Regions from separate parts of the Thermus aquaticus genome, predicted to be linked through region 2. Evidence: riboswitches for the same ligand, from Rfam matches in the RefSeq annotation. Region 2 holds a riboswitch; the other holds the start of a gene.
What was found. Region 2 has a riboswitch for cyclic di-GMP ahead of BVI061214_RS11480 (hypothetical protein). Riboswitches for the same ligand answer to the same signal wherever they lie in the genome.
Positions count from the first base shown of each region.

Region 1: linked by a shared signal. The riboswitch ahead of BVI061214_RS08410 (hypothetical protein) and the one ahead of BVI061214_RS11480 (hypothetical protein) in region 2 are both predicted to bind cyclic di-GMP.

Region 1 covers NZ_LHCI01000106.1:1,364,248-1,370,470, reverse strand. The annotation lists gene BVI061214_RS08430 (glycosyltransferase family 2 protein) at 1-458, shown strand, start outside; gene crtI (phytoene desaturase family protein) at 552-2,120, shown strand; gene fni (type 2 isopentenyl-diphosphate Delta-isomerase) at 2,117-3,124, shown strand; gene BVI061214_RS08415 (YbgA family protein) at 3,139-4,101, opposite strand; cyclic di-GMP riboswitch class II at 4,165-4,251, shown strand; gene BVI061214_RS08410 (hypothetical protein) at 4,269-4,880, shown strand; gene BVI061214_RS08405 (COG1470 family protein) at 4,956-5,699, shown strand; gene BVI061214_RS08400 (hypothetical protein) at 5,684-6,223, shown strand, end outside.
Region 2 covers NZ_LHCI01000106.1:1,979,964-1,986,186, forward strand. The annotation lists gene hemG (protoporphyrinogen oxidase) at 1-292, shown strand, start outside; gene BVI061214_RS11475 (diguanylate cyclase) at 328-2,571, shown strand; cyclic di-GMP riboswitch class II at 2,634-2,718, shown strand; cyclic di-GMP riboswitch class II at 2,786-2,871, shown strand; gene BVI061214_RS11480 (hypothetical protein) at 2,922-3,278, shown strand; gene BVI061214_RS11485 (bifunctional diguanylate cyclase/phosphodiesterase) at 3,320-5,893, shown strand; gene BVI061214_RS11490 (HD domain-containing phosphohydrolase) at 5,906-6,223, shown strand, end outside.

The sequences.
Region 1 (6,223 bases), 620 kb from region 2:
TGGCCAACGGCCAGGTCCTGGCCTTCCGGAAGGAGGCCTACTGGGCCATGGGGGGGCACAGGGCGGTGCGGGAAGAGGTCCTGGAGGACGTGGCCCTGGCCCGAAGGGCGGGCCGCTACGGCCTCTACCTGGGCGTGGCGCTTTTCCGGGTGCGGATGTACAGGGGCTACGGCGAGGCCCTTAAGGGCTTCGCCAAGAACTTCCTGGACATCCACCTGAAAAACCCCGCCGTCCTCCTAGGCTCGGCGTTCTACCACCTGGCCCTCTACACCCTGCCCTGGCTCCTCGGCCGCTTTGACCTGGGGCTTCTGGGCCTCTTGGAGCGCCTGGCCGTCCAGCTCGTCCTCAAAGGCCCCCTCCTCCCCGCCCTCCTCACGCCCCTGGCCCCGCTCCTCCTCATGCCCGTATACCTCAGGGCCCTCCTCCCGGGAAAAACCTGGAAGGGTAGGCCCCTTTGACACCACCCCATGCTGGCGCAAGCCAGCATGGGGTGGTATGAAAGGTGGGCCAGGCCCATCTTTCCCGGTAAAGGAGCCTGGTAGACTCCTCCCATGCGCGCGGTGGTGATCGGTAGCGGGGTGGGCGGGCTTTCCGCCGCCATACGGCTTGCGGCCATGGGCCTAGAGGTCCTGGTCCTGGAAAAGCTCCCGGGCCCTGGGGGCCGGGCCTTCGTCCACCAGGCCCAGGGCTTCACCTTTGACATGGGCCCCACGGTGATCACCGTCCCCCCCTTCCTGGAGGACCTCTTCGCCACCAGCCCAGGAAACCCCAGGCTCTACCCCGACTTCCCCGAGGAGGAGGGGCTAACGCACACGCAAAGGTACGTGAAGATCGTCCCCCTGGACCCCTTCTACCGCATCCACTTCCCCGACGGCACCCACTTTGACTACAACAACGACCGGGAGCACCTCCTCTCGGAGATCCAGCGCCTGGCCCCGGAGGACCTCCCGGGCTACCGCCGCTTTGAGGCCCACGCCAGGGCCCTCTTCCAGAAGGGCTTTCTGGAGCTGGGCTTCACCCACTTCGGAAGCCTCCTGGACCTCTTGCGGGTGGCCCCGGACCTCCTCCGCCTGGACGCCGTGCGCCCCCTCTTCTCCTTGGTCTCCCGCTACTTCCGAAACCCCAAGATGCGCCAGGTCTTCTCCTTTGAGTCCCTCCTAATCGGGGGGAACCCCCTCTCGGTCCCCGCCCTTTACGCCATGATCCACTTCGTGGAGCGGAACTGGGGGGTCCACTTCGCCATGGGGGGGACGGGGGCCCTGGTCCGGGGCCTGGTGCGGAAGCTGGAGGAGCTCGGCGGGAGGATCCGCTTTAACGCCCCTGTGCGCCGCATCCTCACCAGGGGCAGGCGGGCCGTGGGCGTGGTCCTCCAGGACGGAGAGAGGATAGAGGCCGACCTGGTAGTCTCCAACGCCGACTACGTCCACACCTACGGGGAGCTCCTCGCCCCCGAGGACCGCTTCTGGCACAGCGACCTCCGCCTCAAGCGCACCCGGCTTTCCATGAGCCTCTTCGTGGCCTACTTCGGCTTCAGGGCCCGGGGGGACGAGGGGGAAAGGCTCAGGCACCACAACGTCCTCCTCTCCCACCGTTACGAGGAGCTCCTCCGGGACATCTTCCAAAGGAAGGTCCTCCCCGACGACTTCGCCCACTACCTCCACCTCCCCACCCTCACCGACCCCTCCCTGGCCCCCCCGGGCCACCACGCCGCCTACACCCTGGTGCCCGTGCCCCACAACGGAAGCGGCCTGGACTGGGGAAGGATCGGCCCCGAGTACCTGGAAAAGGCCCTGCGCTACCTGGACGAGGCCGGCTACCTGCCCGGCCTCATGGACCGGCTGGTCTACACCCACTTCGTCACCCCGGACTACTTCCAGTGGACCCTGAATAGCCACCTGGGCAACGCCTTCGGCCCCGAGCCCGTCCTGTGGCAGACGGCCAGCTTCCGGCCCCACAACCGCTCCGAGGACGTGAAGGGCCTCTACCTGGTGGGGCAGAGCTACCAGCCGGGGGCGGGGCTTCCCAGCGTGATGATGTCGGCCAAGATGACCGCCCGGCTCATCGCCCACGACCTGGGCCTGGAACGGGCCCCCAAAGAGCTTCTGGAGGCCAGGGCTTGAGCACGCTGGAGAGGAAGCGGAAGCACCTCGAGGCCTGCCTCCACGGGGAGGTGGCCTTCCAGAAGACCACCACCGGCCTGGAGCGCTTCCGCCTCCGCTACCAGGCCCTCTCGGGCCTCGCCTTAAGCGAGGTGGACCTCACCACGCCCTTTTTGGGTAAGACCCTGAAGGCCCCCTTCCTGATCGGGGCCATGACCGGCGGGGAGGAGAACGGCGAGCGCATCAACCTGGCCCTGGCCGAAGCCGCCGAGGCCCTGGGGGTGGGGATGATGCTGGGCTCGGGCCGAATCGTCCTGGAGCGCCCCGAGGCCCTGAGGAGCTTCCAGGTGCGCAAGGTGGCCCCCAAAGCCCTCCTCGTCGCCAACCTGGGCCTGGCCCAGCTGAGGCGCTACGGGCGGGAGGACCTCATCAGGCTGGTGGAGATGCTGGAGGCCGACGCCCTCGCCCTCCACGTGAACCCCCTCCAGGAGGCGGTGCAGCGGGGGGACACCGACTTTAGGGGGCTTCTCGCGAGGCTTAGGGCCCTCCTCCCCCTCCCCTTTCCCGTCCTGGTCAAGGAGGTGGGGCACGGCCTCTCCCGGGAGGCGGCCTTGGCCCTAAAGGGCCTCCCCTTGGCGGCGGTGGACGTGGCCGGGGCCGGAGGGACCAGCTGGGCCAGGGTGGAGGAGTGGGTGCGCTACGGGGAGGTCCGCCACCCCGAGCTCTGCGAGATGGGCGTTCCCACGGCTCAGGCCATCCTCGAGGTGCGGGAAGTCCTCCCCGAGGTGCCCCTCATCGCCTCCGGAGGGGTCTACACGGGGACGGACGCCGCCAAGGCCCTGGCCCTGGGGGCGGACCTGGTGGCCGTGGCCAGGCCCCTCCTCAGGCCCGCCCTCATGGGCGCTGAGGCCGCCGCGGCCTGGATAGCCGACTACCTGGAGGAGCTCCGCACGGCCCTCTTCGCCGTGGGGGCGAGGAGGCCAGTGGAGGCCAGGGGAAAGGTGGAGGCTTCGCCGGGGCTTTAGCCACGGCGGGGCGCTCAGGAACTCTTCAGGTCCATGAGGGGCTTGGGGTAGGGCATCAGGAGGGCCTGGGCTTCTATGTACTCCTGGCCGAAGCGGAGCGCCCAGGAATGGAGGAGGGCCAGGGGGGCCTCGAGGGGCGCCCGCTCCTCGCGGAAGTCCAGCAAAAGGTCCAGGAAGTGGGCCTTCTCCCGGGCGTTTAGGCCCTTCTTAAAGTAGCCAAAGGCGTGGAGAAGGGCATCGGCCATGGCCCCCAGGCGGTAGGGCTTTTCCGTGGCCCTGAGGAAGCCCTCCTCGTAGGCCCGAAGCACCTCCCGAAAGGCCTTCCCCCGGGCCTCGCCCAGAAGCCGGCCCAGGGCCCGGGTCTCCTTCTGGCTGTAGGCCATGAGGAGGAGCTTGTAGCGGGCGTGGAAGGCCATGAGCTCGCCCAGGTCCCCAAGTCGCCTAAGCCGGGCCAGGCCGAAGATGCGGGTGAAGAATTGGGCCCGGACGCGGGCGCTGGTGAGCCGCCCCTCGTCCTCCTTGGGCAGGAGGGGAAAGGCCGCCATCACCGCCTGGGCGAAGAGGCCGGGCCCGTGGCCCACGGCGCCCCCCTGGTCGGCGTAGGCGTAGACCTTGGCGTCCTTGAGGGCGCAGGTGGGGGAGCGGTTTTTCAGGATGAAGCCCTCCACCTCCCCCAGGCCGGAGAGGAAGGCCCGGCTGAAGGCCCGCATCCTTTCCGTCAGGTCCTCCCCCGTCTTGGGCTGGACCATCCTGGGCCCATCCTCGCCCCGCACCAGGCGCACCGTGGGCCTGGGCACCCCGAGGCCGATCTCCACCTCGGGGCAGACGGGCACGAAGTCCACGTGCGCCTTCAGGGCGGCCACAACCTTGTCGGGGATCAGCTCTCCCGAGTAGCGCACGGCGGCGAAGCCCAGGCAGGCGCTCACCACCAGGCGGGGCCTGGGCCAGGCCTCCAGGGAGGGGTTCGGGGCCTCCATGGCCTTATGCTAAGGGCTGGCCTCGCATTTTCACACGGCTTTCACACGGCCCTGTAATATTGTCCTCTGAGGGGAGGCGATGAACCCTCGAGCCCAAGATGGGCGCCATGGGCCGAGGGGGAGCCAGTGGCGCAACCGGCCCCTAAAGCCCTTTAGGAGGTGCAGAGATGAAAAGGAAGCTGGTTGCCCTCATGGCCCTTCTGGCAAGCCTGAGCCTGGCGCAGACCGCTAGCCCCAAGGTCACCGTGAACATCCCCTCCGTCCTCCAGCTCACGCTGGACGCCACCGACTACCTGTTCGACTTTGGCGATGCCAGCGCATCGGGTACGGTTACCATAGGTGGAACTCCCTACACCAAGGCCTCCTGGGCCGCCTACCTGACCTTCCTGGACACCGCTAGCGGCACCCAGGACTTCGCCCCCACGTCCATCAGGGATGCGGCCGAGAACGACCTCGGGGACTACGGGACGGTGACCGTCCGCACCAACCGAGCTCAGTGGACGGTGAAGATCGACTCCATCAGCGGGACCCTCACCCTGGGCAACGGCCGGGTCAAGGTCTTCGCCGAGAAGGTGAGCGGCAAGGGGGCCTCCTGGACCACCACCCCCACCCCCATCACGGCCGCAAGCCCTCTCACCCTCTTCAACGCCGGTAGCGGCGGCCAGGGGAGGAGCGTCTACAAGCTCTACTACCTCTTCACCATGGACATCACCGACGATATTCCTCTCGCGGGCATCAACCAACAGATCACCGTCAACCTCCTCCTCACCTCGCCCTAGGCCTTAGGAGTTTTCCGTGGCCGCTTCCTGCCCAGGCCGGAAGCGGCCTGTATGCTTAAAAGGGGAAACGAAACCATGAAGCGCCCCCTAGTCGCCCTCACGGGCCTCCTCCTGACCCAGGCCCTGGCCCAGGTGGACCTCGCCCTCTCCCCCGCCCGGCTGGAGCTGGTCCTGCCCCCTGGGGGAGAAGTCACAGAAGTGGTCCGGATGCGGAACGGCCTGGACCGGGAGGAAGCCCTCAGCGTAGCCCTAAGGCCCTTCGCCCTCACGCCCCAAGGGGACGTGGCGGAAAGCCCCGAGCGCAACCTCTGCCCCCACCTCACCGCCACCCCCACGGCCTTCACCGTGCCCCCAAGGGGGACCGCCGAAGTCCGCCTCACCCTGAAGGCCCCGCCCGGAGCCGAGGGCACCCTGGCCTGCCTGGTGGTCTTCACCGCAGGGCCCAGGCCCACGGGCCTGGGAGGCCTCCGGATCACCGCCAGCCCCTCCCTGGGCCTCGCCGTCTACCTCACCCTGAGGGGAACGGAGCGCCCCGCCCTCCGGGCCAAGGTAGGGGGCGAGGGGAAGGCCCTTCCCCTTTTGCTGGAAAACCCCGGGAACGTCCTCCAAAGGGTCACAGGGGAGGCCCGGGTCTTTGACGGGGAGGGGAAGGAGGTGGCCCGCCTCCCCATCGCCGAGCTCCCCGTCTTCCCCGGGGGATACCGGGAGCTCGCCCTGGAGCCGGAAGCGCCCCTTCCCCCAGGGCGGTACCGGGTGGTCCTGATCCTGGAAAGCGCCTACGGGCGCTACGCAGCGGAGGGCGTATGGGCCGTGCCCTGAGCCTTTTCCTCCTCGCCCTCCTCCTTCCCGAGGCCCTGGGCCAGAGCGTGAACTGCGACGCCACGGACCTGCTATACGACTTTTCCGCCCCCGGCTCCCTCACCCAGGCCACCGTGGCGGGACAGCCCTACTACGTGGCCAACCTGGCCTCCTACCTCCTCCTCCTGGACGGCACGGGTCCCATGCGCTTCCTCCCCACGGCGGTGACGGGAGCGCCCGGGGGAGTGTACCGGATGGCCTGCACGGTGCGGACCCCAAACCGGGACCCGATAAGGGGAGGGACGCTTTGCGGGGCGGGGAGGAGGTTCTGCTTGCGGGTGACGGGCGTTTCCGGTTCCCTCCCCGTGGACTGGACCTCGAGGCTCTACGTCATGGTTCAGGTCATCTCCGGAAACGCCACGAGCCTCGCGCCCACGCCCACCCTTCTCTCCGCCGTCCCCTACAACCGGCGCCTCGCCGACATACGGAGGAACACCACCGCCACCTTGCACATCTACTACTGGGTCGAGGTCAGCCCCCACGAC
Region 2 (6,223 bases):
GCTTTCCGAGGCCGAACTGGCCAAAATCGCCCTGGAGGACCTCCGCCGCTTCCTCGGGAAGGAGGTGCGTCCGAGCCACACCTTCGTCTTCCGCTTCCCCGAGGGGATGCCCGGCTACCGGGTGGGGCACCTGGAGCGGCTTGACCGCCTGGAGATGGCCCTCCTCAAGGCCCCCGGGCTCTTCCTGGCGGGGAACTACCTGGAGGGCGTGGGCCTTCCCGAGGTGGTGCGCTCCGGCAGGAGGGCGGCGGGCCGCGCCCTGGCCCACCTGGCCCTGGCCCCCACCCCCTAGCGCCCGGGAAAGGCTTGGGTCAGCATAGGCCAAACATGGCCCTGTCTTATCCTGCCATAGCCCTGGCCTCCTTCCTGGTGGGGCTTTTGGCGGGCTTTTTGGGCTACAGCGACCCCTACATCCTCCCCTGGTTCATGATCGCCGTGGCCGTGGTGGCCAGCGTCTACGGCCTCTCCTGGGGGCTTCTGGCCGCCCTCTTCTCCACCCTGGTCCTCCTCCTTTTCCCGGGGTTTAACCCGATGGCCCTGGCCCTCCTCCTCCTCTCCGCCCTGCTGGCCCACCAGGTGGGGGAAAGCCTGCGGCGGGCTCACCGCCGCGCTAAAGCCCTCGCCAAAAGCCAGCGCCTGATCGCCGAGGCCCTCGAGGCCCTCCCCCAGGCCCCAAACCGGGAGGCCCTCCTCAAGAGCCTCCCCGAGCGCCTCCTTGCCCTGGGGGAGGGGGGGCACGTGGGGGTCTGGGTGCCCGCCCCCGAAGGGGGGTTTAGCCTTCTCGCCACCCACCCGCCCATGAGCCTGGCCTGGATCCCGGATAGCGGCGTGGTGGGCCGGGCCTTCCGGGAGGGCAAGCCCCTCTACATCCCCGATGTGCGGCGGGAGCCCGGCTACATCCCGGACCCCTCCATCCCCACCCTGGCCGAGCTGGCCCTGCCCCTTTGGGAAAGGGGCGAGGTGGTGGCGGTGCTGAACCTGGAGCGCCCAAAGCCCTTCCTCCCCGAGGAGGTGGAGGGCCTCACCCGCTTCGCCCAGGCGGTGGGCCTCCACCTGGACCGCCTGGCGGACCTGGAGGAGAGGACCCTCCTTTCTGGGCTTTCCGAAAGGCTCCAAAGCGCCGGGACCAAAGAAGAGGCGGCGGGGAGGGCCCTGGCCTTCCTGGTGCCCGCCTTGGGCCTCCAGGCCGGGGCCCTCTGGGAGGCCCGAGGAGCGCGGATGCAGGCCCTCGCCCACCACGGGGTGCGGGAAGCAAGCCTCCTCCGGGTGCTGGAGGAGGGCCTGGCCTTTGGGGTGGGCCTCGCCTGGCGGGTGTACGAGACGGGAAGCCCCCTCTTCACCGCCCGCTACGCCGAGGAAAGCCAGGGGGTTCCCGCCCTCCAGGCCCTGGGCTGGCGCACCTTCGCCGCCCTCCCCCTGCCCTCCCCGGGAAGCCCCAGGAGCCGCCGGGTCCTGGTCCTGGGCGCGCCGGAGGCCCGGCCCTGGCGCAGGGCCGAGGTGGAGAGCCTCCTCCTTTGTAGCCGCACCCTGGCCCTGGCCCTGGAACGCCTGGCCGAGAAGGCGCGGCACCAGGCGGTGAACCGCCTCTTCCAGGAGCTTTTGCAAAAGCCCCTGGAGGCCCTTTACCAGGAGGTCCTGGAGGAAGCCGTCCGGCAGGTGCCGGGGGCGGAGGCGGGGAGCCTCCTCGTGCTGGAGGAGGGGGTCTACCGCTTCCGGGCGGCGGTGGGGTACGACCTGGAAGGGCTTAAGGGGGTAGCCTTCCGGCCGGAGGACCAGCTCCTCTGGTACGGCCTGGGAGAGGAGGAGGCCCAGAGGGGCGAGCCCCGGATCCTCAGCGCCGAGGCCCGCCCCATCGCCGAGATCAGCCACAAGACCGCCCCCCCGGAGGTCATGGACCGCGCGGGCAGGGCCACGGAGATCCAGGCCAACCTCTGCCTCCCCATCCCCTACCAGGGCCAGGTGCTGGCCTACCTGAACCTGGACAACCTCCACGACCCCCGGGCCTTTGGCGAGGACAGCCTCGAGGCCGCCCGCTTCTTCGCCACCCCCCTGGCCGCCCTCCTCCACGAGGCCAGGACCCGGAGGCTTCTGGAGGAGGCCGCCCTCACCGATCCCCTCACGGGCCTTCCCAACCGCCGGGCCTTTGAACGGCTCTTTTTGGAGGAGCTGAAGCGGGCCGAGCGCTACGGTTACCCCCTCTCCCTGGCCGTCTTGGACCTGAAGGGGTTCAAGGCCATCAACGACCGGCTAGGCCACGCCGCCGGGGACCTGGCCCTCGTCCGCGTGGCCCAGGTCCTTTCCAAGGAGCGGCGCAACGGGGACCGGGTCTTCCGCTGGGGCGGGGACGAGTTCGCCGCCCTCTTCCCCCACACGGGCAAGGAGGGGGCCGTAAGGGCCGCCTTCCGCTACGCCCGGGCCATTGAGGGCATCTGCCTGGAAGGCCTCTGCCTGGGGGTCAACATCGGCCTCGCCACCTATCCCGAGGACGGGACGACCACGGACGAGCTCCTATCCGCCGCCGACACCCGCATGTACCAGGCCAAGGCCCAGGGGCTTTCTGTCTTGGCCTAAACGCCCCTTGCCAAAACCCGCCCGCAGGTGTACCCTTGAGCTAGGGACGCTGAAGTCCCCAAAGGCACCTCGGAGGCGACGAAGCCTGTCCTGCAATCTGGGCGCCTGGGACAGGTGGAGCCAGTGGCGCAACCGGCCGAGGGCGGGCAAAGCCAAACCTTTTCCTTGCTTTCCCTCTGTCGGCCAGGCGCCTAGCCTGGCCCTAAGGCTTTTTAGGGCGTTCGGAGGCGAGGAACCGTGATACCCAAGATGGGCGCCAAGGGACACGGGGAGCCAGTGGCGCAACCGGCCGGACGCTATAGCACGGCTATACCGCCGACCCTTGCGCCACCTCCCCCAAGGAGGTGGGCATGCGGACGTGGATCCTAGCCCTCTTGATCCTCGTAGGGGGCGTGGCCCCGGCCCAGAGCGCCGCCAGCGTCGGCGTGGGCATCCGCATCCCCGCCGTGGTGGGGCTCCGCCTGGCGGAGGTGGAAGGGCCTATGGTGTCCGCACTGGAGCTTGGGCCCGGGGTCCACACCCTCAGGCTCGTGGCCAACACCCAGTGGGAGCTTAGGGTGGAGGTGGAGGGCCAGGCCCTTCTGGCCAACCTGTCCCTTCAGGCGGGCACCCACGTCCTCTCGGGCCGGGGCAGGCTGACCCTCACCCTGGAGGTGCCCCCGGGGAGCCGGGTGCGCCTCAAGGTGGCCCTGGCGGGGATTTCTTAGAAACCACACCCCCTTAGGTGTAAACTAGAGGGGATTCGGCCATGGACTGGACCCGAACTCCCTCACGGTCCTCGCCCGTCCTGCCCCTCCTGCGGCAGGGCCTTCAGGGGCTTCCCGAGGCCCTCAGGGCCCTGGCCAAGGCCCTACAGGCCCACCGCGCCTACCTCTTCCGCTTGGAGGAGCGGGACGGGCTTTGGTACGCCTCCCAGCTGGCCGAGTGGGCGGGCCCCCACGTCACGCCCCAGATCCAGAACCCCAGCCTGCAACGCCTGCCCGTGCGGGAAGCGGGCTACGGCCGCTGGCTGGAGGCCTTTCTGCGGGGCGAAGCCATCGGAGGCGCGGTAAGGACCTTCCCCGAGGAGGAAAGGCCCCTTCTGGAGGCCCAGGAGATCCAAAGCCTCCTGGTGGTCCCCATCCGGGTGGAGGGGCGGCTCTGGGGCTTTCTCGGAGTGGACGACTGCGAAAGGGAGCGGGCCTTCACCCTCGAGGAGGAAGCCCTTCTCCGGGAGGTGGCTGAGGCCCTGGCCCGCACCCTGGACCTCTTTGAGGTCCACCGCTTCACGGAACGCCTCTTGGAGCTTTCCCCCTTCTACGTGGCCCGCATGAGCCCAGAAGGCGGACGCCTATGGGCCAACCTCGCCTTTAAAAAGGCCTTCCCCCAGGGGCTTCCCCTGCCCTTGGAGGCGCCCCTGGCCCAGCCGGGGCGGCCGGTGACGGCCACCACCGCTGGGGAGGCCCCCGCCGAGTGGACCCTGGTGGCCGTGCCCGGCCCGGGAGGGGAGGTCCTAGAGGTTCTGGCCTTCGGCCTGGACCTTCGGGAGCGCCTCCTGGCCCAGGAGCGGGAGGCCCGCTGGAGTGCCTTCCGCAAAAACCTCCTCCGGGTTTACGAGACCCTGATGGCCGAGGGGTTTTCCGAGTCCGTCTTCGGCCTCATCCTCGAGGCCGCCCTGGACACGGTGCCCGCCGCCCAGGCGGGGAGCGTGGCCGTCCTCAAGGAGGACGGGTACTACCACTTCGTGGCCGCCAAAGGGTACGACCTGGAGGCCCTGCGCCAGGTCCGGCTCCACCCGGAAGAGCCTCTCTCCCTCACCGGGCACAGGGAGGCCCAGGTCTTCACCCAGAAGGACCTCAAGCGCTTCAACCGGCGGCTGGACCCCAAGCGGAGAAGGGTGATGGAGGAGGCGGGAAGGGTGCGGGAGATCCAGGCCGTTCTGGCGGTGCCCGTCTACCTCTCCGGCGAGCGCAAGGCCTTCTTGTACCTGGACAACCTGGAGAGGGAGGACGCCTTCACCCCCCTGGACCTGGAGCTGGCCCAGGCCTTTGCCAGCCAGCTGGGCCTCCTCCTCCGGAGGATGGAGCTGGAGGGGAGGCTGACCTACCTGGCCTTCCACGACCCCCTGACCGGCCTACCCAACCGCCTCTTCTTCCTGGAGAAGCTGGCCCAGGCCCTAAAAGAGGAGCCCAGGGTGGCCGTCTTGTACCTGGACCTGGACGGGCTGAAGCTGGTCAACGACCTGGAGGGCCACGCCACGGGGGACGAGGTCATCCGGACCGTGGCCGCCCGCCTGCGGGCCGCCGTCAGGCCCCGGGACCTGGTGGCCCGGCAGGGCGGGGACGAGTTCCTCGTTCTCCTTGCGGGGCTCCGCAAGCCGGAGGAGGCCGTCCAGGTGGCGGAGCGGCTTCTAGAGGTGGTGCGCCTGCCCCTGCCCCTGGGCGGGCGGGTCTTTCACCTCACCACCTCCTTGGGCATCGCCCTGGGGGAGCCCGGCCTCACCCCGGGGGAGCTTCTGGCCCGGGCCGACCTGGCCCTTTACCGGGCCAAGGGCGAGGGCAAGGACCGGCTGGCCTTTTACGAGCCCGGGCTCCAGGAGGCCCTGCGCCGGGAGATGGCCCTGGTGGAGGCCCTGCGGGAGGCCCTGGCCGGGGATGAGGGCGAGCTCACCCTCCTCTACCAGCCCATCGTGGACCTGGCCACGGGGGCCCCTGTGGCCCTCGAGGCCCTGATCCGCTGGCCCAAGGCCCCCCCCGGCGAGTTCATCCCCCTGGCGGAGCGGCACCGCCTCATGCCGGAGCTGGGGGCGTGGGTCCTGCGCCGGGCCTGCCGGGAGCAGGCCCGCCACGGCCTGCCCGTGCACGTGAACGTGAGCCCCCAGGAGCTCCTCCACCCCGGCTACCCCGGCCTGGTGGCCCAGGTCCTGGAGGAGACCGGATGCCCCCCCAGGGCCCTGGTCCTGGAAATCACGGAAACCGCCCTCATCCCCGACGAGAGGGGGCGGGACGCCACCCTGACCGTGCGCATCCTGCGGGAGCTGGGAGTCAGGGTCTTCCTGGACGACTTCGGAAGCGGCTACTCCAGCCTGGAGCGCCTGGCGGCCCTTCCCGTGGACGGCCTCAAGCTGGGCCAGGCCTTCACGCAGGCCCTGGGGAACCCTCCGGACCCCCAAAGCCCCGCCGCCCGGCTGGTGGCCGCCGTCTTGGCCCTGGCCCAAGCCCTGGGGCTCGCCGCCGTGGCCGAGGGCATAGAGGGCGAGGCCACCCTGGCCTACCTGCGCCGCCTGGGGTTCACCTTGGGACAGGGCTTCCTCTTTGGCCGCCCCGCCCCTTTGGGGGTATAGTGGGGTAGGAGAATGCGCCTCAGCGCCGCAGGCAAGGTCGCCCTAGCCTACGCCCTCTTTTCCCTCCTCTGGATCCTGGGAAACGATCGGCTCCTTCTGGCCCTCTTTCCCAAGGCCGCAACCCTCACCCTCTGGCAAACGGTTAAAGGGTTCCTCTTCGTGGCCCTCTCTGGGCTCCTGGTCTACCTCCTGGCCCTCAGGGAAACCCGGGCGGAAGAGGCCAAAACCAGAGCCGAAAGGGCCTCCGCCCGCCGCCTCCAGGCCCTTCTGGAAAGCGGCAGGGAGCTCGTCTACCTCCTGGACGAAAAGGGGCGGATCCGCTACGCCTCC